3 regions of the Pseudomonas helmanticensis genome follow, and region 3 is predicted to be linked to each of the others. Evidence: predicted binding sites of a transcription regulator. Region 3 holds the regulator's gene; each other region holds the start of a gene.

Region 1 (7,877 bases), 2.1 Mb from region 3:
GGTGCGCGCCCAACTGCGTGCTGCCCATGGTGCCCATGCACAACGCCGCGAAGGCAAACAAACCGACTTCCACCGCGTAGGTGCCGCCGATTGGCAGGCCGAGACGCCACAATTCTTTGAGATATTGCCGGTTGGGCCGCGACAAGCCTGCGCGCAGCGGATAAGCGTCATAGGCCGGATGCCGACGGATATGCCAGGCCAACGCCAGCGCCATGCAGTTGGCGACAATCGCCGTGACCAGACCGATGCCCATCAGCCCCATCTTCGGCAAGCCGAACATGCCGGTGATCAACGCGTAATTGAGCAGGAAGTTGGCCACCGTGCCGGCCAGGCTGATGACCATCACCGGCGTCGCCCGGCCAATCGCACTGGTGAAGCCGCGCAGGGCCATGAAGCTCAGGTAGCCGGGCAGGGCGAAGGGCAGGGCGATCAGAAATTGCCCCGCAGCATTGACGTTGGTTTCGGTCTGGCCGAACAGCAGCAACACCGGTTTCAGGTTCCACAGCAGCAACCCGGCGCCCAACGCCATCAGCCACGCCAGCCACAAACCGGCTTGGGTCAGCCGCGCTGCACCAATAATGTCGCCGGCACCCTTGCGAATCGCCACCAGCGTGCCGACCGCCGCAATCACGCCGATGCAGAAAATCGACACGAACGAATAAGTCGCCGCACCCAGTCCGCCGCCAGCCAACGCTTCCGGACTGAGGCGCGCCATCATCAGGGTGTCAGTCAGCACCATCAGCATGTGCGCCAACTGGGAAGCAATCAACGGCCCTGCCAGCCGCAGAATGGCCCAGAGTTCGGTACGCACAGGATGCTGCATGGTCATCACCACTCGATTTCGGAGGGAACAGGAGACCGTCGATTCTCGGCGCTTGGCAGGCTTTGCACAAAGGGATAAAAAGGATGGGTGGCATGATTAAAACTCATCATGAGTAGAAACTGTCCATTTCGCTGTATCCCGCTGCAGGAGCCTTGTGCATGTCTCGTCGATTTCCTCCGTTGTATGCCCTGCGCGCATTCGAAGCCGCCGCGCGGCACAGCTCGTTCACGCGTGCGGCCGAGGAGTTGTCGATCACCCAGAGTGCGGTGAGCCGGCATATTCGTACGCTCGAAGATCACTTTGCCTGCCGGCTGTTTCATCGCAGCGGGCGCAATCTGCAATTGACTGAAGCCGCGCGGTTACTGTTGCCAGGCATCCGCGAAGGCTTCGGTGCACTGGAGCGGGCCTGCAACACCTTGCGTGCCGAAGACGACATTTTGCGCATGAAAGCCCCGTCGACCCTGACCATGCGTTGGCTGTTGGCGCGGCTGAGTCGCTTCCGTCACCTGCAACCGGGCAACGAAGTGCAACTGACCAGCGCGTGGATGGATGTGGATTCGGTGGATTTCAACGATGAGCCGTTCGATTGTGCAGTGCTGTTGAGCGACGGCCATTTCCCCCCGGACTGGGAAGCGAGTCTGTTGTTTCCGGAAGAACTGATCCCGGTCGGCGCACCGAACCTGCTGAATGATCAGCCGTGGGATTTGTCTCGACTGGCCTCCACCGAATTGCTCCATCCGACGCCGGATCGCCGCGACTGGCGCAGTTGGCTGGAGCATATGGGCTTGTCCGATCAGGTCTCGCTCAAGGGCGGGCAAGTCTTCGACACGCTGGAATTGGGCATGATCGCGGCGGCGCGCGGTTACGGTGTGTCGATGGGCGATCTGTTGATGGTTGCCGAAGATGTCGCGCAAGGACGGCTGAGCCTGCCATGGCCGACTGCGGTCGCCAGTGGATTGAATTATTACCTGGTGTGGCCGAAGACCCGTCCGGGAGGTGAACGTTTGCGCCGCCTCAGCGACTTCCTGCAGGGCGAAGTCCGCGCCATGGAGCTGCCGGACGTTGCACGCTTGAGCTGAAACGTTCGAGCCGCCACAATGGCGGCCTTGCGCCATACCCTCGCAATGCGCTCAAGTATTCGGTTTTACCGCCGACTATGAGCAAGTGGAACCGTCGTGCCGGTATCCACGATTCACCCCCAACTATTAGAAAATTATCCGAGTCGAGATCAAGGAGGATCCCGTGGCTCGGCCAGGAGCTGTGCATGTCTCAACCTCGCGCTCGGATCGCCTCGCAGCTGGGCCTCGCGCTCGCTGTGATACTGGCAATCGTCATCAGTGGCAGTACTGTGTTCGCCCTGCGTTCGCTGGATTCGGCCAACCTCGCCACCCGTGAAGAACATCTGGCCAGTGAGGCGCGGCTGCTGGCCGACCAACTGAGCACCTTTCACGGCACGCTGCGTGAAAGCACCCAGCGTCTGAGCGGGTTGTTCGAAAAGCGCTTCAGCGCCGGCCTGAGCATTCACGCCGATGAGCCGGTGACGGTCGCTGGCACGCAAACCCCGGGCCTGCATCTGGGCAGCGAAGTGCTGAACAACAACTTCAAGGAAGTCGACGAGTTCAAGCAGATGACGGCTGGCGTCGCCACGCTGTTCGTGCGCAGTGGAGAAGACTTTGTGCGGGTCAGCACCTCGCTGACCAAGCAGGATGGCACCCGCGCCATCGGCACCTTGCTTGACCATGCTCACCCGGCGTACGCGAAGTTGATGGCCGGGCAGAGCTATGTCGGCCGCGCGTTGCTCTTCGACCGTTCCTACATGACCCAATACACCCCGGTGCGCGATGGTAGCGGAAAGGTGATTGCGGTGCTGTTCGTCGGGTTCGATTACACCGATGCGCAGAACGCTCAGTTCGACAACCTCAAGCGTTTCCGTATCGGCCAGACGGGTTCGCTGGCGCTGCTCGATGAGCAAAACAAATGGCTGGTTCCGCCGGCGGGCGTGCAGGCGCTGGATCAAGCGATTCCGGTCATCAGCGGTCTGGCGAAGACACCGGGCAAAGGTCAGTTCTGGGGTGACAAGGCCGAAGATTTCTACAGCGTTGCTGTGCCGTTCGACGGTGGCCCGTGGTCGGTGGTGGCGAGCATGCCGAAAGCCGAGATCCGCGCTGTGACCTGGAGCGTCGGTACGCAACTGGCCATTGGCAGCTTGCTGGCGATGTTGCTGGCGGTCGGTTCGGTGGTCTGGCTGCTGCGTAGCAAACTGGCGCCACTGGGTGACCTGGTGCGTCAGGCCGAAGCTTTGGGCGCCGGCGATCTGAGCGTGCGCCTGAACGTGTCGAGCAACGACGAAATCGGTCAGCTGTCCCGCGCGTTCAACCAGATGAGCCAAGCGTTGTCGACTATGGTCGAGCACATCCGGCGCTCTTCGGAAGAGGTCAACAGCCGTGCGCGGGCGTTGTCCGGTTTATCCGGCGGTGCTTATGAGGGCATGGAGCAGCAGTCCGGCGAAATCACCAGCATGGCCGGTGCGGTGGAAGAGTTCAGCGCGACCTCGTTGAACATTGCCGACAACATGGGCGCGACTCAGCGTCTGGCACAGGAAAACGCCCAGCAAACGCAGATTGGTCGCAGCTCCATGGAAGAGGCTTCGTCCTCGCTGGAGCAAATCGCCGGCGCGCTGAACAGCACCGCCACAGTAATCAACACACTCGGCCAGCGCTCGCAGGAAATCGGCGGCATTGTCGGGGTGATCACCTCGATTGCCGAGCAGACCAATCTGTTGGCGCTCAACGCTGCGATTGAAGCGGCGCGTGCCGGTGAACAAGGGCGTGGCTTTGCCGTGGTGGCGGATGAAGTGCGCAGCCTGGCATCGCGTACTCGCCAGGCCACCGATGAAATTTCCAGCATGATTCACAGCATCCAGCAGGAAACCGGCAACGCGATCAGCACCATGGAGCAGGGCAATGTGCTGATGCAGGAAGGCCTGTCGCGTAACGCCAATGTCGCCTCGGCGCTGGCACGCATCGATGAGCAGAGCCGCTCGGCGGGTCAGCAATTTGCCGCGATTACTACGGCGACTCAGGAGCAGAGCAGCACCGCGACATTGCTCAGCAGCAACCTGCAGAGCATTGCGCTGGCCAACAGTGAACAGCGCGAAGTGGTGTCAAACCTCGCCGTCACCGCCAAAGAGCTGGAGAAACTCGCAGCAGACCTGCGCTCTGAGGTCGACCGCTTCCGCTGATGCCTCTTGTAGGAGCTGACGAGCGAAACGAGGCTGCGATCTTCTGATTCTGCAAAGCAAGATCAGAAGATCGCAGCGTGCCGCAGCTCCTACAGGGGGATTACGCGGTGACGAGGAGCCGGTGTGTGTCAGTTACATTTGGCGTTGCTGGAGACTTCCTTGCTCGCCAGTTTCAACTGTTTGGCCAGTTCGGCCGCGTTGGTGCTTGCGTAAACCCGGCCTCCGGTATTTTTCGCGATGCACTGTGAAGGTCCACCGGCGCCGATGCTCACCACATTGACCCGCAACCGCGGTTGCTCCTGGGCAATGCGTCGGGATACCGCGCAGACGTCCTTCTGGCAACCGTCCTCGCCGTCGATGAACATCACGATCACCGCGTCATTGTTACGCCCGTCCACGGTGCTCGCCGCTTTCGCCAGGCTATCGGCCAACGGCGTGCCATCGTTGGGTACCAGGCCACGGATCCCGTTGATCAGGCGTGAACGATCGGCAAACTTGAACACCCCTTGGTCAGGTGTGCTTTCGCAACCGGCGAAGGTGATCAGGCGCGTGTCGATCTTCGGGTCCAGCGCGTTGATCATGCCGGCCAGCGAATCCTGGGCGACGTTCATGCGGCTCGGTTTCTCGAAGATTCGCATGGCACGATTGGGGTCCATGTACTGGTTGAGACTGTTGCCAAAGAACCATTCTTCGTCGGCTTTCACCGCTTTGGTGTTGAGCTCCATCGACCCTGATGTATCGAGCACCACGACGAATTGCGGGATCACCGCATTCGGGGCTTTTTTACGGCAGGCGAAGTTGTCCAGTGTCGGTGGCGGCGGCGGGGCAACGACCACCGGTTTTGGCGGCGGGACGGGTTCCGGGGCCGGCTCGGGTTCCGGCTCTGGTTCTGGAACCGGTTGCGGTTCGACCACAGGCTCGGGCACCGGCTCGACCGGTTGTTCCACAGGCGCCACGACCGCTGCTGCGGGGGGAACTGCAACGACAACAGGTTCACGGTGCAGAAACCACCAGAGCCACAGCGCCAGCAGCAACAACAGCAGCGCCAGCAAGGCAGCGGCGATCCACCAGCCACGGCGCGAAGGCGGCACCACCGGCGCCAATGGCACTGGCGGTACGACCGGCGGCACGATCGGTCGCGGCGGTCGCTGGTTCCAGCGCACCACCAGCGGCTCACCATTGAGGCTGTAAAGCTTGTCCAGCTCAGGGCTGCCGAGCAGGTTGCGCAAGTCATCCGCTACCGTCGGCTGCCCGCGTTTTTGCAATTCATCGGCCAATTGTTCGAGGGAGGTCTGGCGCACCTCATAGGTTTGCAGCAAGCGTCGTTGCGCGTCCTCATTGAGTTCGGCATAGGGCGTGGGCTGGCCACCCAGTTCGGTCCACCATTCCAGCACATCGCCGCTGCCCATCCGGGGGATGGCGAACAGGCTCGCGCTGGTCGGCGGAAAGTGTTTTTGAATGAGGGCGACTTTGGCCTGCAGCGCACTCATCCCCTCCGGTGTGGCGTGCGCATCCCTGATGACCCGCTGCATGACGACGATTCCTGAAAAAGCTGCAGGCCTCCGACGGGAGGCCTGCGGGGTGAAAAGTTACTCTTCGTAACCGAGACTGAACTGCAGTTGATTGACCTTCTTCTGCAGCGTTTTCAGCTGTTCCTGCTTGGCCGCCAGAGTCGCCGGTGAAGCCTTGGCGGTAGGGGCTGCCTGCGACGCCTTGAGCTGCTGCTCCAGATCGGCAATCTGCTTCTGCACCGAGCCTTCATTACCGCGCCGGCCCTTGAGCGAGGTCAGCAGCTTGCCCAGCGACTGGTTCAACTCAGCTTGGGATTTCTGCTGACTGGCCAGATCGGTTCTGGTGCTCAGTTGCTGGGCCTGAATGTTCTCGTAGACCTGGCGGAACATCGCGTTTTGCAGACGCGATTCGGTCAGTGCCTGCTCCTTCTGCTTGACCTGATCGCTGTAGCCACCGGAGTAGTCACAGTTCATCTTGGTCAGCATGCTGCTGTCGCGATTGGTCGAATCGCATTCGCCAGGCTTGGTCGCGCAACCGCTCAAGGCCAGGATGGCGGTGAGGACCGCCAGCTGTTTTAGCGTCATGTGCTTAACCCAGAGTGATCGCGGAGCGCTGGCTGTAAAGACCGTCGACTTCCTTTTGCAGGGCGGCGACTTTCTCGTTCATCTTCAGAATGTTCACGTCGACCTGCTTGATCTCGGCGCTGGCGCCTTGCGCGCGTTCGGCGTCGGCCACCTTGGTGTACTCGGTGACCTTGGTGCGCATGTTGCCGAGGTCTTTACGCAGGCGGGCGATGTTCTGGTCGATTTCGGCGATTTGCGCCTGCGCCTTGGTCTTGTCGACCTTCTTGCTGGCGATGTCCTTTTTGATCTGGGCGATGCGTGCCTGATCGTCGTTGATCACTTGTTGCGCGGTCGCGGTACGGGCCACCACGTTTTGCGTGTCTTGCTCGACATCGCTGTTCATCTTCGCCAGACGGGTGGTGGTGTCGGAGTATTCGCTGCGACGCTGATCCAGATAGTAGTTGGCGCCCATGGCCACGCCACACGCGGTGATACCGGCGGCGATCGCGCAAACAGCCTTGTTGCTGCTGTTGGACAGCGCGCAACCGAGGATACCGACGCCGGCACCGACGGCGCAGGCCTGATAACCGGATTTGCTGAAGAACTGTGCGTCACTGCCCTGGGTCAGGCGTGGGTCGGTGCCATCGCTGCCGCCGAGCATCGAACTGCCGGTATTGGCGCAACCGGTCAGCAGCAGGCTGCCGGTGAGTACGAAAGCGATTTGTAGCTTGAAGCGAGTCCAGAGGCTGCGCGACATGGTGAAGCTCCTTGATGACAGTGTTGTAGTGCGTTGTTATTGGGATACGGTTTTGCAGCTGTTGAGCCAGGCGTCGGTGTCGATCTTCTGCTTTTGCAGGAAGGTCTTCTGATTCGCCCAGTGCGTGCGCAAGTACGGTTTGAGATCTTGCAGCTGTTTGTTGCGGGTGATGATTTCTTCCATCACCGGCACCTGTGCTTCAAGCAACGGCTGGCCATACAACGTCGCCGATTCCACCAGGCTGCTGGCGTAGTAACGGCTGAGTTTGTGCAGGCGATCCTTCTGCTCCTCGAGCTTGGCTTTGCGCATGTCGCAACTGGCGTCCTTGTCGGCGGACTCGCAGTTGAGCTTGTAGTTTTTCTGCAGGAAATCCACGTACTGGCCGTCGTCGAGCATCTTGGTGCAAAGGAATGCGCCGAGGTTGAGGCTGGCGCGAATCGCCTGATCGCGGGTTTCTTCCTGCTGCTGATTACTCGCGCGCAGTTGGTTTTCCAGGGCCTGGAGTTTTTCCTTGAGGGCTTTGTCTTCGACGCCCGAGGCCAGCGTATTGAGGGACTGCACCGCGCCTTTATCGGCCGATTCGGTTTCTTTGCTGCCGGTACCGAGTTTCTTCCAGCTGCTTTCGATACTGGCGACGCGCTCACGCGAGGTCAGGGTCGGAGAGACCATGACCAGGCGCAGGCCGGTGGTCTTGTTTTTCACCTGGCCGTCGGCGTTGTAATACGGCTCTTCCTTGCGCAACGCGGTGCGCAGGTCAGCCTGGGCGGTCAGGTAATTGCCGCCGCGCACGACATAACCGCCGGCCTGGCCGTGCTGACGATCGAGTTTGTTCAGGCGAAACGGCTCGAACATCATTTCGTCGACGTTGCCGAGCATGTCATGCAGGCCCAAGGGGTTGGGTTTTTGCAGACCGGTCAGTTGCAGCTTGCCGTTCGACGATTGCGCCCCGGCGAACCACTCGTAGGCGTTGATGCCATCGGG
Region 2 (7,877 bases), on a different contig from region 3:
CCTGTGTGCGATGTCTGCCGTCTGCTTCTTCTTCGCTGGCAGCCCTGCCGTTGCTGATACGGTTACCTTGCCTGACATGCTTATCGGCGTCACTCAGGGCTTTCTTGAGTTCACCGTAGAAGACTATCTGGCTACCAGTCAAACCGAAGGCCGCTACGAAATCGAGGTCAAGCAGCTCGATCCACGTATGCGCATGCCTATGTGCGACAAGGAATTGACAGCCTCGCTGGAGAGTCCGGCACGCCCCTTGGGACGGGTAACCGTCAAGGTTCGCTGTGAGGGCGCATCGCCCTGGACGGTCTTCGTGCCCGCTCAAGTCCGCCTGTTTCGCGAGATTGTGACGACCACCCGCCCGCTCAAGCGCGCCGGCATAATCGAGCCGCAGGACGTGACCTTGCGTGAACGCGACGTCAGTGTGATCAATCAAGGCTTCCTGACCTCGGTAGACGAAGCGATCGGGCAGAAATTAACCCGACCAACGGTAGCCGATCAGGTGATTACCCTGGTTCATCTGGAGCAGGCGGAAGTCGTGCGCAAAGGCGATCAGGTGGTCATTACCGCCCGCAGCGGCACGCTCGCCGTGCGCATGCCCGGCGAAGCCCTGGCCAATGGCGGTTTGAAAGAACAGATCCGGGTGAAAAACCTCAACTCGCAACGGGTCATCAAGGCGCAAGTCATCGCGCCGGGCCAAGTGGAAGTGGCGATGTAGAAAACTGGCGCTGACCACGGCTGTTCCCTAAACTGTGCCGCAGCAGGACACGCGTCGGCGCATGCAAGGCCCATTGGTAAATGTGCCTAAAGTTTTCCAGGGGATGGCCGAAAACATGGCAAGCGTCCAAATTCCCAGAGGTTTTTAACATGGTCATCGATTTCAGCCGTTTGAACAGCTCCTCGTCACTTACGGGCAGTACACGTACCAGCAACGCCAAGGAAACCGCCGAAACCGGCACCTCCGCGCCGCTGAATACCCCGGCCGAACAGGCCAGTACCGCAAAAAGCGGGGAATCGGTACACCTCAGCAATGAGGCTCAACAGTTGCAGAAGGTCACTGACAAGCTGCGCGATCAGCCTGCTGTCGACAAAGCCCGTGTGGCCGAGTTGAAAGCGGCGATTGCCGATGGCAGCTACAAAGTCGACAGCAACCGTGTAGCCAGCAAACTGCTCAACTTCGAAGCCCAGCGCTAGGCTTTTGCCGGCGCGAGGCTTTTGGACGCTTAACACCCAAGGCCAGCCATGCACGACACTAATTTATTGCAACTGATCAACGACGACTTTGCTCCAGCTCAACAATTGCTGGAGTTGTTGCAAACCGAATCCCTCGCGTTGCACGGTCGCGACATGCCGTTGCTGGAAGAAATTCTGGCGCACAAACAGGCATTGATCATTCTGCTTGAACAGCATGGCCGCAAGCGCAGCGAAATCCTCGCCAGCCTCAACCTGCCGACCGATCGTTCAGGTCTTGAGCAACTGGCAGGCCAGTCGAGCATTGGCGATCAATTGCTCAGCCAGGGCGATGCCCTGACCGATCTGATCGCTCAATGCCAGGCTGCCAACGTCAAAAATGGCCAGTCCATTCAGATCCAGCAGGCCGCCACGGCCAATCAGCTGAAGATCCTCACCGGTGGTGAAGCGCCAGCGTTGTATAACGCCAGCGGTACTTTTGCCAAACCCGCCGTACCGCGTCCGCTCAGCCAGGCATGAGTCGTTGATGCGCCAGCTCTATCAACCCGCGAAACATGCTGGCAAAATGCTGGCTAGTCGTCATATTTTGTCTGGAGATTGATAAACCGTGTCCAACGCCCTCAGCGCGGATGATGCTCCGCAGCCCCCTAAGGTGCTCACCACGCCACTGGAAATCTCCAGCAACCTGCGTCAGCTGCAAGACAGTCATGATCCGCTGATCATCACGTTCCACGAACGCAGCCAGCGTTTTCAGAGCTACCTGATCAAAGTCGACCGCGACAGCGCAACGATCGCCCTCGACGAAATGATCCCGCGCGATGGCGAGCGTTTCCTGCTGGCCGGCGAGCCGTTCAAGGTTGAAGGTTTTCACGAAGGCGTGCGTATCGCCTGGGATTGCACCGGCACGCTGAACATCGAAGAGTCCGACGGCGACCGTTTCTATACCGGTGACTTGCCGACCGAGGTGGTTTACCACCAGCGCCGCAACGCCTTCCGCGCGGCGCTGAAACTCACCGATCTGGTCAGCGTTGAACTGGGTGGCGAAAAGCTCAAGGCGCCGATCAACGGCAAACTGCTGGATATCTCCGCAACCGGCTGCAAGCTACGGTTCGAAGGCGACATCACTGACCGCCTGCAACTGGGCCAGGTCTACGACCGCCTGATCGCCCCGCCGCTGTTCGGCAATCAGCCGACCGCCGTCGAACTGCGTTACCTGCACTTCGAAGAAAAACTCAACATCACCTTCGCCGGCCTGCGCTTCCACAACATCAGTGGCCCGGCCGCACGCAACGTTGAACGCTTCGTTTATCAGTTGCAGCGTGAAGCACGGCGCTTCGATAAAGACGATATGTGATTTGTTTGCGTAAACAAGAAGGGCAGTCCTTGGCGGGACTGCCCTTTTTTGTGCCTGCGGAAAAACTCTAGGCAAGAGATCCTTGTGGCGAGGGAGCTTGCTCTCGCTGGGGAGTGAAGCGCCCCTTGCCACAGTTGAAGCATCGTTTGAACTATGGCGTCAGGGCCGCGCACCGCTGATGTCCGGCGGCGGTTTATCGCTGCCGTCTTCCGGTTCAGACACTACCGCTGGATCAGGCTGAACTTCAGGCCCTGGATCAGGTTGCGGTTCTGACTCAGGCGCCACGGTATTCTGCATCTGCTCCTGCACCACGTGCTCGTCGACCCTCGGGTCAAGGGCTGCCACCAACGGCGAACTGGACATGCTGTCGGGCATCGCCACGTGATGCAGCGGTGCGTCATCGACCTGATGCAGATTGGTCACGGCTTTCGGACGGATCCGCCACACCAGCACCAGCGCGAAGAAGCTGAAGAACGCATACAGGCTCTGGCTGCCAAACAGCTTCATCAGCACACCGGCGAGCAGCGGCCCGATGCTCGCGCCGACACCGTAAGTCACCAATAGCATCGCCGTCAGCGACACTCGACGATCACCTTCGACGTGGTCATTGGAGAACGCCACCGCCAGCGGGTACAGACAGAACTGCACCAGCGAACACATGAACCCGACGACGAACAAAACCTCCAGCGGCACCTGCGGCAGGATTGCCAGCGGCAACGCTGCCACCGCAAGAAACCCGGCAAAGCAGCGGATCAGCAACGCCCGGTCGTAGCGGTCGGATAACCAGCCCAGCGGCCACTGCACCAGCAATCCGGCAAAAATGCAGCTACCCATGAACAGACCGACCTGCTCGGTCGACAGGCCCTGCTGAGACGCATACAGCGGTGCCAGACCGTAGAACGAGCCGATGATCAAACCGGCACCGAGCACCGTACTTAACGACTGCGGCACGCGCTTGATAAAAAAGCGCGGCTCCATCGGTGCAGGGTGCAGCGGCGCCGGGTGAATGCGTCGGGTCAAGGCTACCGGCACCAGACACAGCGCAAAGCACAGGGCCACCAGCATCAGCAGTTCCAGACCGAGGCCCGGGTGCATCACCAGAATCAACTGACCCAGCACCAGACCAAGATACGAAGCAATCATGTAGCCGCTGAACACCAGGCCGCGCTGATTGGCCTCGGCCTGCTCGTTAAGCCAGCTCTCGATCACCATGTATTGGCACATCATGCCCAGGCCGACGATGGTCCGCAGCACCAGCCACGCCGGCAGCCAATCGACCAAGCCATGGCCAAGCACCGCCGCGCCGACAATCCCGGCACACGCCGAGTACGCACGGATATGCCCGACGCGCGCGATCAGCCGGTGGCCGATCTTGCCGCCCAGCACCAGGCCGAAATAGTTGCAGGCCATCAACGCACCGACCCACAGCCCATCGACATGGTCAGCGGCCAGGCGCAATGCCAGATAAGTAGATAAAAGGCCCGAGCCGATCAACATCATCAGCGAGGCGAAATACAGCGCTCGAAAGGATTTCCAGATTTGGCGCATCGGCGTTCCGAGCGGCTCCTTGCAGTGAATATCGGGCTTTCAAAACGATAGCCCGATGGCGACAATTCGTCAGGCCTGGGCTGCTAGAACACGCCGTTCCCAGGGAGTGATTTCATCAAAGAAGCTGGTCAACTCCATGGTCTTCGAAGCGATGTAGCCTTCGATGAACTCCTGTCCGAACAGTTCCCTCGCCAACTGGCTACGTTTCAGACGTTCGAGGGCGGCATGCAAGGTACATGGCAGCGAAAGGTTGTCCGGCACTTCGAACTCGCCCTGAATGGCTGCCGTCGGCTCAAGCTCATGCTCGATACCATGCAAACCCGCGGCCAGACTGGCGGCGATCGCCAGGTACGGATTGGCGTCCGCGCCCGGCAAGCGGTTTTCGACCCGACGGGCGACCGGCGAACTGGCGGGAATACGCAAGCCAGCGGCGCGATTGTCATGGGACCAGCACGCATTGTTCGGTGAAGCGTAGGGATGGCACAGACGCTGATAGGAGTTCACGTTGGGCGCAAACAGTGCGGTGAACTCCGCCATGCCAGCCTGCTGACCACCGATGAAGTGACGGAACATCGCGGTCGGCTGGCCATTTTCGTCGCTGAAGACATTCTTGCCGCTGTCGCTGGCAACGATGCTCTGGTGAATGTGCATCGAACTTCCCGGCGTGTGCGCCAAAGGCTTGGCCATGCACACCACGGTCAGGCCGTGCTTGAGCGCGACTTCCTTGAGCAGGTGCTTGAACAGGAAGGTCTGGTCGGCCAGCAGCAACGGATCACCGTGGAGCAGGTTGATCTCGAACTGGCTGACACCCATTTCGTGCATGAAGGTATCGCGCGGCAGACCGAGGGCCGCCATGCATTTGTACACTTCGCTGAAGAAGGGGCGCAGGCCGTTGTTGGAGCTGACGCTGAAGGCAGATTGGCCATCCTCGCGTCGACCGTCGAGGCCGACTGGCGGACGGAATGGTTGGGTCGGATCGGTATTCGGCGCGAAGACAAAGAATTCCAGCTCGGTCGCCACCACCGGCACCAGGCCGCGCGCGGCGTAACGGGCAATGACCTTTTTCAGCTGGCCACGGGTCGACAGATTGGAGCTTTCGCCGGTCAGCTCATCGGCATCACAAATGGCCAATGCCCGCGGCTCATCACTCCATGGCAGCGGATGAATCATGGATGGTTCGGCAACCAGTGCCAGATCACCGTCATCGCTGCCGTAAAAGCGCGCCGCCGGATAACCGCCCATGATGCATTGCAGCAGCACACCCCGCGCCATCTGCAAACGCCGCCCTTCGAGGAAACCCTCGGCGGTCATCACTTTGCCTCGCGGCACGCCGTTCAAATCCGGCGTGACACATTCAATCTCATCAATGCCCGTCAGTCGCTGAGCGAGTGAACGCTGGCCATCGGTTGTCATGACGCAATCCTTGTTATTGTGCGAGCCGCGAACGGCGACCCGTACAAAATAGGCTTCGGCTGTTCGGAATATCAAGCAGCGTCAAAACAAAAAAACCAAACTATGCGAATTCCCTCCTGTAGGAGCTGCCGAAGGCTGCGATCTTTTGATCTTTAAAACAACATCAAAAGATCGCAGCCTTCGGCAGCTCCTACACGGGGGCATGCGTTCAGGGGAGGTAGAGGCTGAACACGCCGCCGCCCAATGGGCCGCCGTTGCGGATTTCGGTGCGACCTTCAACGCCATTGCGCTGATGCAGGGCCGCGATGCGGTTGGCGAAATACAGGCCCAGTCCGGTGCTGCCGCTGCTGTGGTTGATGCCTTGCACGTAATCTGCCTGGCGCTCGAGCATCTCGGGCGGATAGCCGGCGCCGTCATCATTGATGGTCAACACCAATTGCCCGGCTTCGTCGCTGACGGTAATCAGCAGCGATTCGCGGGCATAACGAATCGCATTGTTGATGCAGTTACCGAGCACCGAGGCAATCAGTTCACGGTCGAAGAAGCCAAGCGGGCTCAGCGGGTCGACTTCATAGGTCGCGATGATGCCGCGACTGGCGAACACCTCTTGATGCGCCGCCAGTTGTGCCTCGATGAAGTCGTCCAGTTCGTGATACGCAGGTTGCAGTGGCAGCTGATTGACGCCGAGTTTGTACAGCCCGAGCAACTGCACCAGCATGCCGTTGAGGTGGGCGAACTCGAAGTCGATGACGCCCTGTTCCGAAACTTCGCGCTGCGCCTGCGGTAACCGCGCCAGCCATTGGCTGTGGGCCTGCATGAGCATGGCCAGCGAGTTCTTCATGTCGTGAACGGTGGAGGCAATCACCGTGGAAAAATCCAGTGCCTGCTTGTCGTTGCTCATTCGCCAAACGCCTTGCTTTTCAGCTTCTGATAACGCGCATGACGCGCGTCGGTGTCGGGCATCAGGCCAACCAGTTTCAGGCAGGCCCGACATTCTTCCAGCTCCGCCGACGGCACAGTGGTGTCGGTGCCGTGCAACAGCGACTGGGCCATGTTCAGCGCGATACTGATGTTCTTCGGTTGCATCTTCAGCGCCTTGCGGAAGACCTCGCGGGCCTCCACCAGATTGCCGGTCTTGTATACGCGCACGCCTTGACGGTTGAGGTCAGCAGCAGCGTTGCTGGAACTGAGGATAGTCGGGTCGTCAGTGAGCTTGGCGATGTCTTTCATCACCGCCGGATCATCACCGTAGATCTCAGCGCAACTCTTGAGCATCGAAGTGCCCGCCTCGGCCTGACCGAGCATTTGCAGTTGCTTGGCCACCAGCAGCGCCGCTTCGGGGCTCATGAACTGCTCCATGCCATCGAGGCGCATCAGTGCCTGCTCGGTGAGCTTGTCGGCGGTTTCGGCATCGTTGAGCAGCAGGCTGGTGGCCTTCATCAGGCGCGCACGAATCTGCAGACCCGGGTCGCTCGGGTTTTCCTTGGCGACGGCGCTGAGGGTGGTGTTGATCTCAAGTCGTGTGCGCGTATCGAGGCCGCGCTCGCTGCCTTTGCTGATCAACGCATGGGCCAGCCCGAGGTTGCTTTCCGGATCCTTGAAGCGCGACTGCGCGCCCTGCGCCACAGCTTGGCGATAGGCGCGCGAGGCGGTGTCGAAATCTTCGTTGGCCATCGCCAGTTTGCCCAGCAACGCCTGACGCCGCACCGCCAACGGCGAGAGACGGATCGCCTCTTCGAGCACCCGTTGCGCGCCTTTGCTGTCGCCCTCGGAAACCAGCACGTCGGCCATACCGTCGTACAACGACGGCATCATCGGGAACACCTTCAAGGCTTTTTCGTAGACGCCTTTGGCCTGCGCCACCTGGCCGCGCTTGAAGAGCAATTTGCCCAACCCGGCAAATGCCCACGGCAATGGCCGGTCGGCGATGATGCCGTCGTAGAGACGTTCCAGCGCTTCGTTCTGGTTCATGTCGCGCAGCGCATCAGCGCGGTAACGCAGGCACAAAGGCGAATAACGAATGTCCTGCTTGCACAGGGCGATGCAGGCGTTGAGCACCTCGACCGGTTTGCCGCGGTCGAGGGCTTGCAGAATCGGTTTGAGCAGCGTCTTGCGCTGTTCCAGACGCTCCAGGCGCTGGGCCAGACCCGAGCGGTTGAACGGCTTCGTCAGGTACGCGTCCGGCTCGTGTTCCAGGGCACTGAGCACCATCGCCTGGCTGGTTTCGGCCGTGACCATGACGAACACCGCTTCGTGGCTGATGAGCTTTTCCAGCATCAGGTCTTCAAGCACCTGCTGGCCATTCTTCTTGCCGTCGCCGAGATGGAAATCCTGCAGGATGAAATTGTAGGATTTTTGCGCGCACATCTTCAGCGCCTGC
Region 3 (7,877 bases):
TTCGAACCAGACAAACCGCTATCGCGAGCAGGCTCACTCCTACAGGGGGCGTGTTTATTCCCTCGCTATTTCGTTCCCCGGCAAAAGTTGGAAAGCTTCTTGCAGTAGCCGCCGTGAGCCCGCTCTGGGCGTCAAAAGTTTGCTTTAAAGGAACGGGGAAAACCGGTGGATCGCTCTCAGTTATTCAACACAGCACGCACAAACGTTGCCGATTTAAGTCGGGGCAATCTGGGCGTGCCGTTGCTGTTGCTGGTGATGCTGGCGATGATGATGTTGCCGGTGCCGCCGTTCCTGCTCGACGTGTTCTTCACCTTCAACATTGCCCTGTCGATCGTCGTGCTGCTGGTCTGCGTATACGCACTGCGGCCGCTGGATTTCGCCGTATTCCCGACGATCCTGCTGGTCGCGACCCTGCTGCGGCTGGCGTTGAACGTGGCCTCGACGCGGGTGGTGATGCTCCACGGTCAGGACGGCCACGCCGCCGCCGGTAAGGTGATTCAGGCCTTCGGTGAGGTGGTGATCGGCGGTAACTACGTGGTCGGTATCGTGGTGTTTGCGATCCTGATGATCATCAACTTCGTCGTGGTGACCAAAGGTGCCGGGCGGATTTCCGAGGTGAGCGCGCGCTTCACCCTCGATGCGATGCCCGGCAAACAAATGGCGATCGACGCCGACCTCAACGCCGGTCTGATCGACCAGAATCAAGCGAAGATGCGCCGTCAGGAAGTCGCCCAGGAGGCCGAGTTCTACGGTTCGATGGACGGTGCCAGCAAGTTCGTCCGTGGTGATGCAATCGCCGGCCTGCTGATTCTGTTCATCAACCTCATCGGCGGCATGGCCGTCGGTATCTTCCAGCACAACATGAGCTTCGGCGATGCCGGTCGGGTTTACGCCTTGCTGACCATCGGTGACGGTTTAGTGGCGCAATTGCCATCACTGTTGTTATCCACAGCTGCAGCGATCATGGTGACCCGCGCTTCCGGTTCGGAAGACATGGGCAAACAGATCAACCGCCAGATGTTCGCCTCGCCGAAAGCGCTGGCCGTGGCCGCTGGTTTGATGGCGGTCATGGGCCTGGTGCCGGGCATGCCGCACTTCTCGTTCCTGAGCATGGCCGCGCTGGCTGGTGGTGGCGCGTACCTGTTCTGGAAAAAGCAGAACGTGGCCAAGGTCGTGGCACTGGAAGAGGTCAAGCGCCAGCAAGAGCTGCTGCCGTCGCCGGCCCGCGCCATGGAAACCAAAGAGCTGGGCTGGGACGATGTGACGCCGATCGACATGATCGGCCTGGAAGTCGGTTATCGCCTGATTCCGCTGGTTGATCGCAACCAGGGCGGACAATTGCTGGCGCGGATCAAGGGCGTGCGCAAGAAGCTCTCGCAGGATCTGGGCTTTCTGATGCCGACCGTGCACATCCGCGACAACCTCGACTTGGCGCCAAGCGCCTATCGCCTGACCCTGATGGGCGTGATCCTCGCCGAAGCCGAGATCTACCCGGATCGCGAGCTGGCGATCAATCCGGGCCAGGTCTACGGCACGCTCAACGGGATCAACGCCAAAGATCCGGCTTTCGGCCTGGAGGCGGTGTGGATCGAAATCAGCCAGCGTGCGCAGGCACAATCCCTCGGATACACCGTGGTTGACGCCAGCACCGTGGTCGCCACGCACTTGAACCAGATTCTGTACAAGCACTCCAGTGAGCTGATCGGCCACGAGGAAGTGCAGCAACTCATGCAATTGCTGGCCAAAAGCTCGCCGAAACTGGCTGAAGAACTGGTGCCGGGGGTGGTTTCGCTGTCGCAACTGCTCAAAGTGCTGCAAGCGCTGCTCGCCGAACATGTGCCGGTGCGCGATATTCGCAGCATTGCTGAAGCAATCGCCAACAACGCCAGCAAGAGTCAAGATACCGCCGCGTTGGTGGCCGCTGTGCGCGTCGGCGTATCCCGCGCCATCGTCCAAAGCATTGTAGGCACTGAGTCCGAGCTGCCTGTGATCACCTTGGAACCAAGGTTGGAACAAATATTGCTCAATAGTCTGCAGAAGGCAGGACAAGGCTCGGAAGAGGGCGTTCTGCTGGAGCCAAGCATGGCCGAGAAGCTGCAGCGTTCGCTCATCGAAGCGGCGCAGCGTCAGGAAATGCAAGGTCAGCCGGTGATCCTGTTGGTAGCAGGCCCGGTGCGCGCGATGCTCTCGCGCTTTGGCCGCCTCGCAGTCCCTGGACTGCACGTGCTGGCCTACCAGGAAATACCGGACAACAAGCAAGTGACCATCGTTGCGACAGTAGGGCCCAACGGCTGAGGTAGTGGTATATGCAAGTTAAGCGTTTCTTTGCCGCCGATATGCGTCAGGCCATGAAGCTGGTTCGTGATGAGCTGGGCGCTGATGCCGCCATCATTGGCAATCGTCGCATTGCCGGCGGTGTCGAGTTGACGGCGGCACTGGATTACAAATTGTCGGCGCTGGCGCCGCGGGTTCCGAACATGGAACTCGAAGACGAGCTGCGCAAGACCCAGTCGCGCATCGTCACCGCCCAGGCCGAGTTGAGCATGCGTGGCGAAGCCGACGGCAACACCAATCGCCAGTTGTTCGCCGGGCTGCCTTTGACGGCCGGCCTGCCGCTGACCGCTGCCGAACCGCTGACCGAACCGACCTACGCCGCGCCGGCGCGTCCGGCCCCGGCACCTGCGCAGTCCTCCGGCGGCGTTGATCCGCGTGCACTGGATTCGATGCGTTTTGAATTGAACAGCCTGCGCGAGCTGATGGAAGTGCAGCTCGGCACCCTGGCCTGGAATCAGCTGCAAGGCAGCCGTCCGGCGCAAGCCAATCTGTATCGTCGTCTGCAACGCATCGGTTTGTCCGGTCCGTTGTCGCGCGACTTGCTGTCGATGATTACCGATATCGAAGAGCCGCGTCAGGCCTGGCGCATGTTGCTTGCGCATCTGGCGCGGATGATTGCCGTACCGGAAGTCGAGCCGCTGGAAGAGGGCGGTGTGATTGCCATGGTCGGCCCTGCCGGCATGGGCAAGACCACCACGCTGGCCAAGCTCGCCGCGCGTTATGTGCTCAAGTACGGCGCGCAGAATGTCGCGCTGGTGAGCATGGACAGCTTCCGCATCGGTGCGCAGGAACAACTGAAGACGCTGGGCCGCATTCTCAATGTGCCGGTGACTCACGTCGATCCGGGCCAATCGCTGGTTCAGGCACTGGATCCATTGCTGCGCAAACGCGTGGTGTTGATCGATACTGCGGGCCTGCAAGCCAGCGATCCGGCCCTGCGCATGCAGCTCGAAAGCCTCGCCGGTCGTGGCATTCGCTCAAAAAATTATCTGGTCTTGGCAACCACCAGCCAGAAACAGGTTCTAACCGCCGCTTATCACAGTTACAAGCGTTGCGGGCTAGCCGGGTGCATCCTGACTAAACTGGATGAAACGGCCAGCCTTGGCGAAGTGTTAAGCCTGGCGATCAGTCATGAATTGCCGGTCGCGTACCTGACCGATGGCCCACGGATTCCGGATGATCTGCATCTGCCGCGCCGTCATCAACTGGTCAGCCGCGCCGTCAGCGTGCAAATGCAGGAAGAACCCAGCGAAGAAGCCATGGCTGACATGTTCGCTGATATCTATCACAGCCCGACCAAGCAGGTAGGCTGAGGTATTCATGAATAATTTTTGTACCTACATCGATGGTCTGCCATGCATTGTTCCGGTTGTGAACGCGCAGCCAGTAATGTGGCCTCCGTCTATGCAAGACAAGGTAAAGAAATAACATGGGCAGCATGCATCCCGTACAGGTGATCGCGGTGACCGGCGGCAAAGGTGGCGTCGGGAAGACTAACGTGTCAGTGAACTTGTCCCTGGCGCTGGCAGAGCTTGGCCGTCGGGTCATGTTGCTGGACGCCGATCTGGGGCTGGCGAACGTCGACGTTCTGCTGGGGTTGACCCCCAAACGCACGCTGGCCGACGTCATCGAAGGCCGCTGCGAATTGCGCGACGTGCTGTTGCAAGGCCCGGGCGGGATCCGCATCGTGCCTGCCGCCTCCGGCACGCAGAGCATGGTGCACCTGAGCCCGGCGCAACACGCCGGCCTGATTCAGGCGTTCAGCGACATCGGCGACAATCTCGACGTACTGGTGATCGACACCGCTGCGGGTATTGGTGACTCGGTAGTCAGTTTCGTGCGCGCAGCGCAGGAAGTGTTGCTGGTGGTCTGCGATGAGCCGACTTCTATCACCGATGCCTACGCGCTGATCAAATTGCTCAACCGCGATTACGGCATGAACCGCTTCCGCGTGCTGGCCAACATGGCGCAGAGCCCTCAGGAAGGGCGCAACCTGTTCGCCAAGTTGACCAAGGTCACGGATCGCTTCCTTGACGTCGCTCTACAATACGTCGGCGCCGTGCCGTACGACGAAAGTGTGCGCAAGGCCGTGCAGAAGCAGCGCGCCGTCTATGAAGCCTTCCCGCGTTCCAAGTGCGCACTGGCGTTCAAGGCGATCGCGCAGAAAGTCGATACCTGGCCGTTGCCGGCCAACCCGCGTGGCCATCTTGAATTTTTCGTCGAGCGCCTCGTGCAGCAAACGGCAGGGCCCGTGTTATGACCGCTAGCGGTATGAACTACTACAAGAAGTCGGCACGCGACGCTCAGTACGAGCTGATCGAGCGTTACGCGCCGCTGGTCAAACGCATTGCTTACCACTTGCTGGCACGGTTGCCGGCGAGTGTGCAGGTCGAAGACCTGATTCAGGCCGGGATGATCGGCCTGCTCGAAGTCTCGACCAAATATGACGCCAGCAAAGGCGCCAGTTTCGAAACGTACGCGGGCATTCGAATCCGCGGCGCGATGCTCGACGAAGTGCGCAAAGGGGACTGGGCGCCACGCTCGGTTCACCGCAATACCCGTATGGTCAGTGACGCAATTCGCTCAATTGAAGCTAAAACCGGCCGTGACGCTAAAGATCACGAGGTTGCAGCCGAACTCCAATTGAGTCTCGACGATTACTACGGGATTTTGAATGACACCTTGGGCAGCCGCCTGTTCAGTTTCGACGACCTGTTGCAGGACGGCGAACACGAAGGGCTGCACGAGGATGGCGCGAGTGCTCATCTCGAGCCGTCGCGCGATCTGGAAGATGAACGCTTCCAGGCAGCGCTGGCGGACGCGATTGCCAATTTGCCGGAGCGTGAGCGACTGGTGTTGGCGCTGTACTACGACGAAGAGCTGAACCTCAAGGAAATCGGTGAAGTCCTTGGCGTCAGTGAATCGCGGGTCAGCCAGTTACACAGCCAGTGCGCGGCCCGTTTGCGGGGGCGTTTGGGGGAGTGGCGAGCGCGCTGAAGGCAGTGTGGGGACACTGCGAACGAGGCTGGTGCGGTGATGAACGGCACCGGTCTTGCTCTGTTGTGCTCCAGACAGTCTTCGAGTGCTGCGCCGATTGATTGAAGTGGCGCGTCCAGGTGCTGGGCGCGTTTAAGACTGCTTGGAGGTCGAATTGAACAAAGACATGAAAATCCTCATCGTTGATGACTTCTCAACGATGCGGCGGATCATCAAGAACCTGCTGCGTGATCTTGGGTTCACCAACACCGTCGAGGCTGACGATGGCGTGACTGCCATTCCAGTGCTCAACAGCGGAAGCATCGACTTTCTGGTAACAGACTGGAACATGCCGGGCATGACCGGTATCGACCTGCTGCGCCACGTGCGCGCCGATGAAAAACTCAAGCACCTGCCGGTATTGATGGTGACTGCCGAAGCCAAGCGCGAGCAGATCATCGAGGCCGCTCAGGCCGGTGTGAACGGCTACGTAGTCAAACCTTTCACGGCTCAGGCGTTGAAAGACAAAATCGAGAAGATTTTCGAACGCATCGGCTGATGAACGCGCGGGGGAGCTATGGAGCATAACGAATCTTCACAGGGCGATTTCGAGTCGACCCTGAAAAAACACGCGGTCGAACTGGTCGAGAGCCTTGAAAAAGGCAGGTTCGGCGACGCTGTGCAACTGATCCATGAGCTCAATCAGACCCGTGACCGTGGCCTGTATCAGGAAGTCGGCAAGCTCACACGTGAACTGCACAGTGCGATCGTCAACTTCCAGATCGACCCGAACATGCCGCAGGCCGAGGAAGTGTCGCAAATCACCGACGCCACCGAACGCCTTGGCTATGTGGTCAAGCTGACGGAAGCCGCGGCCAACCGCACCATGGATCTGGTGGAAAGCGCCACGCCGGTGGTCAATGGTCTGGCCGATGAAGCCCAGACCTTGAGCGCCGATTGGGGCCGCTTCATGCGTCGCGAGGTCGGGGCTGAAGAGTTCCGCGAACTGGCGCGCCGGGTCGACGGTTTTCTGTCACGCAGCAGCACGGACAACCGTGCGGTGTCGAGCAATCTCAACGACATCCTGCTGGCTCAGGATTACCAGGATCTGACCGGTCAGGTGATCAAGCGTGTGACCCAACTGGTCACCGAAGTCGAAAGCAATTTGCTCAAACTCGTGCTCATGGCCAGTCAGGTCGACCGCTTTGCGGGCATCGAACATGACCGCGCCGCGATGCTTGCAGAAAAAGATCCACAAAAACATCTCTCGCAGGGTGAAGGTCCGCAGATTCATGCCGATAAACGAGAAGACGTTGTGTCCGGTCAGGACGATGTGGACGATTTGTTATCCAGCCTTGGATTCTAGAGTTGTGGAATTTTAGGTTTTTTGGGTTTTTAGACCTGTAGGAGCACCCCATTAATGAGCTTCGGCGCCGATGAAGAGATCCTTCAGGATTTCCTGGTTGAGGCCGGCGAGATTCTTGAGCAACTGTCCGAACAACTGGTCGAGCTGGAAAGCCGCCCGGATGACGCAGATCTGCTCAACGCAATTTTTCGCGGTTTCCACACTGTAAAAGGGGGCGCCGGCTTCCTTCAGCTCAATGAGCTGGTGGAGTGCTGTCACATCGCCGAAAACGTGTTCGACATCCTGCGCAAGGGTGAACGTCGCGTTGATGCAGAACTGATGGACGTTGTCCTCGAAGCACTGGACGCGGTGAACAGCATGTTCACTGAGGTTCGTGAGCGTGCACCGATCACCGCTGCAACCCCGGAACTGCTGGCCGCCCTCGCGCGCCTGGCCGAACCGCAATCGGCGGACGCAGCCCCGGCATCGCCGGTGGCTGAAATGATCGAAGAGCTGGTTGGCGAAGGCGATTCGGGCGACATCACCGATAACGAATTTGAACAGCTGCTGGATTCGCTGAACGCCGTCAAGGCCGAAGCCGAAGCCCCGGCCGCTGCTGCCCCTGCGCAAACTGCCAATGAAGCAGCCAGCGATGAAATCACCGATGCCGAGTTCGAGTCGTTGCTCGATCAACTGCACGGCAAAGGCCAGTTCGCGGTTGATGCCGTGGCTCCTGCGGCGGCAACGCCTGCGGCGCCTGCCAAGGGCGACAACTCCGACATCACTGACGACGAATTCGAAGCATTGCTCGACCAGTTGCACGGCAAAGGCAACTTCGCCGTCGATGCGCTGGAATCGGCCATTGCCTCGGCACCTGCGCCTGCCGCACCGGTGGCTGCGGCTGCCGGCAGCGATCTGATCAGCGATCACGAGTTCGAATCGCTGCTGGATGAATTGCACGGCAAAGGCAAGTTCAGCGAAGTCGGCGCCGCTTCTGCGGGCAGCGCTTCTACTGTCGCCACGCCTGCCGCCAAGGCACCGGCCGCTGTTGCAGCGCCCAAACCTGTGGCCAAGCCTGAGCCTAAAGCCGAAGCGCCGAAACCGGCCGCTGCTGCTGCACCGGCTCCGGCCCGCGCTCCGGCGACACCGCCACCGGAAAAACCGGCGAGCGAAGCCGAGACTACCGTGCGCGTCGACACCGCACGTCTCGACGAAATCATGA

Evidence for each region. The regulator FliA, encoded in region 3, starts transcription of late flagellar genes. The targets are predictions, from matches to a motif close to CTAAAGTTTNNNNNNNNNNNGCCGNTAA.
Region 1: a site for FliA is predicted at 1,953-1,980, ahead of QOL84_RS20445 (methyl-accepting chemotaxis protein). Genes of this name have one in related genera too.
Region 2: a site for FliA is predicted at 796-823, ahead of flgM (flagellar biosynthesis anti-sigma factor FlgM). Genes of this name have one in related genera too.

Annotation. Positions count from the first base shown of each region.
Region 1 covers NZ_FXUY01000001.1:4,590,888-4,598,764, forward strand. Annotated here, with positions in the region: gene QOL84_RS20435 (NorM family multidrug efflux MATE transporter) at 1-823, opposite strand, end outside; gene QOL84_RS20440 (LysR substrate-binding domain-containing protein) at 982-1,902, shown strand; gene QOL84_RS20445 (methyl-accepting chemotaxis protein) at 2,088-4,064, shown strand; gene QOL84_RS20450 (vWA domain-containing protein) at 4,193-5,596, opposite strand; gene QOL84_RS20455 (hypothetical protein) at 5,654-6,160, opposite strand; gene QOL84_RS20460 (hypothetical protein) at 6,165-6,896, opposite strand; gene QOL84_RS20465 (SUMF1/EgtB/PvdO family nonheme iron enzyme) at 6,933-7,877, opposite strand, start outside.
Region 2 covers NZ_FXUY01000002.1:840,453-848,329, forward strand. Annotated here, with positions in the region: gene flgA (flagellar basal body P-ring formation chaperone FlgA) at 1-709, shown strand, start outside; gene flgM (flagellar biosynthesis anti-sigma factor FlgM) at 859-1,185, shown strand; gene QOL84_RS26605 (flagella synthesis protein FlgN) at 1,234-1,701, shown strand; gene QOL84_RS26610 (flagellar brake protein) at 1,790-2,536, shown strand; gene QOL84_RS26615 (MFS transporter) at 2,696-4,084, opposite strand; gene QOL84_RS26620 (glutamine synthetase family protein) at 4,154-5,395, opposite strand; gene QOL84_RS26625 (sensor histidine kinase) at 5,706-6,398, opposite strand; gene QOL84_RS26630 (tetratricopeptide repeat-containing response regulator) at 6,395-7,877, opposite strand, start outside.
Region 3 covers NZ_FXUY01000001.1:2,530,542-2,538,418, reverse strand. Annotated here, with positions in the region: gene flhA (flagellar biosynthesis protein FlhA) at 166-2,295, shown strand; gene flhF (flagellar biosynthesis GTPase FlhF) at 2,307-3,647, shown strand; gene fleN (flagellar synthesis regulator FleN) at 3,764-4,594, shown strand; gene fliA (RNA polymerase sigma factor FliA) at 4,591-5,331, shown strand; gene QOL84_RS11205 (chemotaxis response regulator CheY) at 5,498-5,869, shown strand; gene QOL84_RS11200 (protein phosphatase CheZ) at 5,888-6,676, shown strand; gene QOL84_RS11195 (chemotaxis protein CheA) at 6,731-7,877, shown strand, end outside.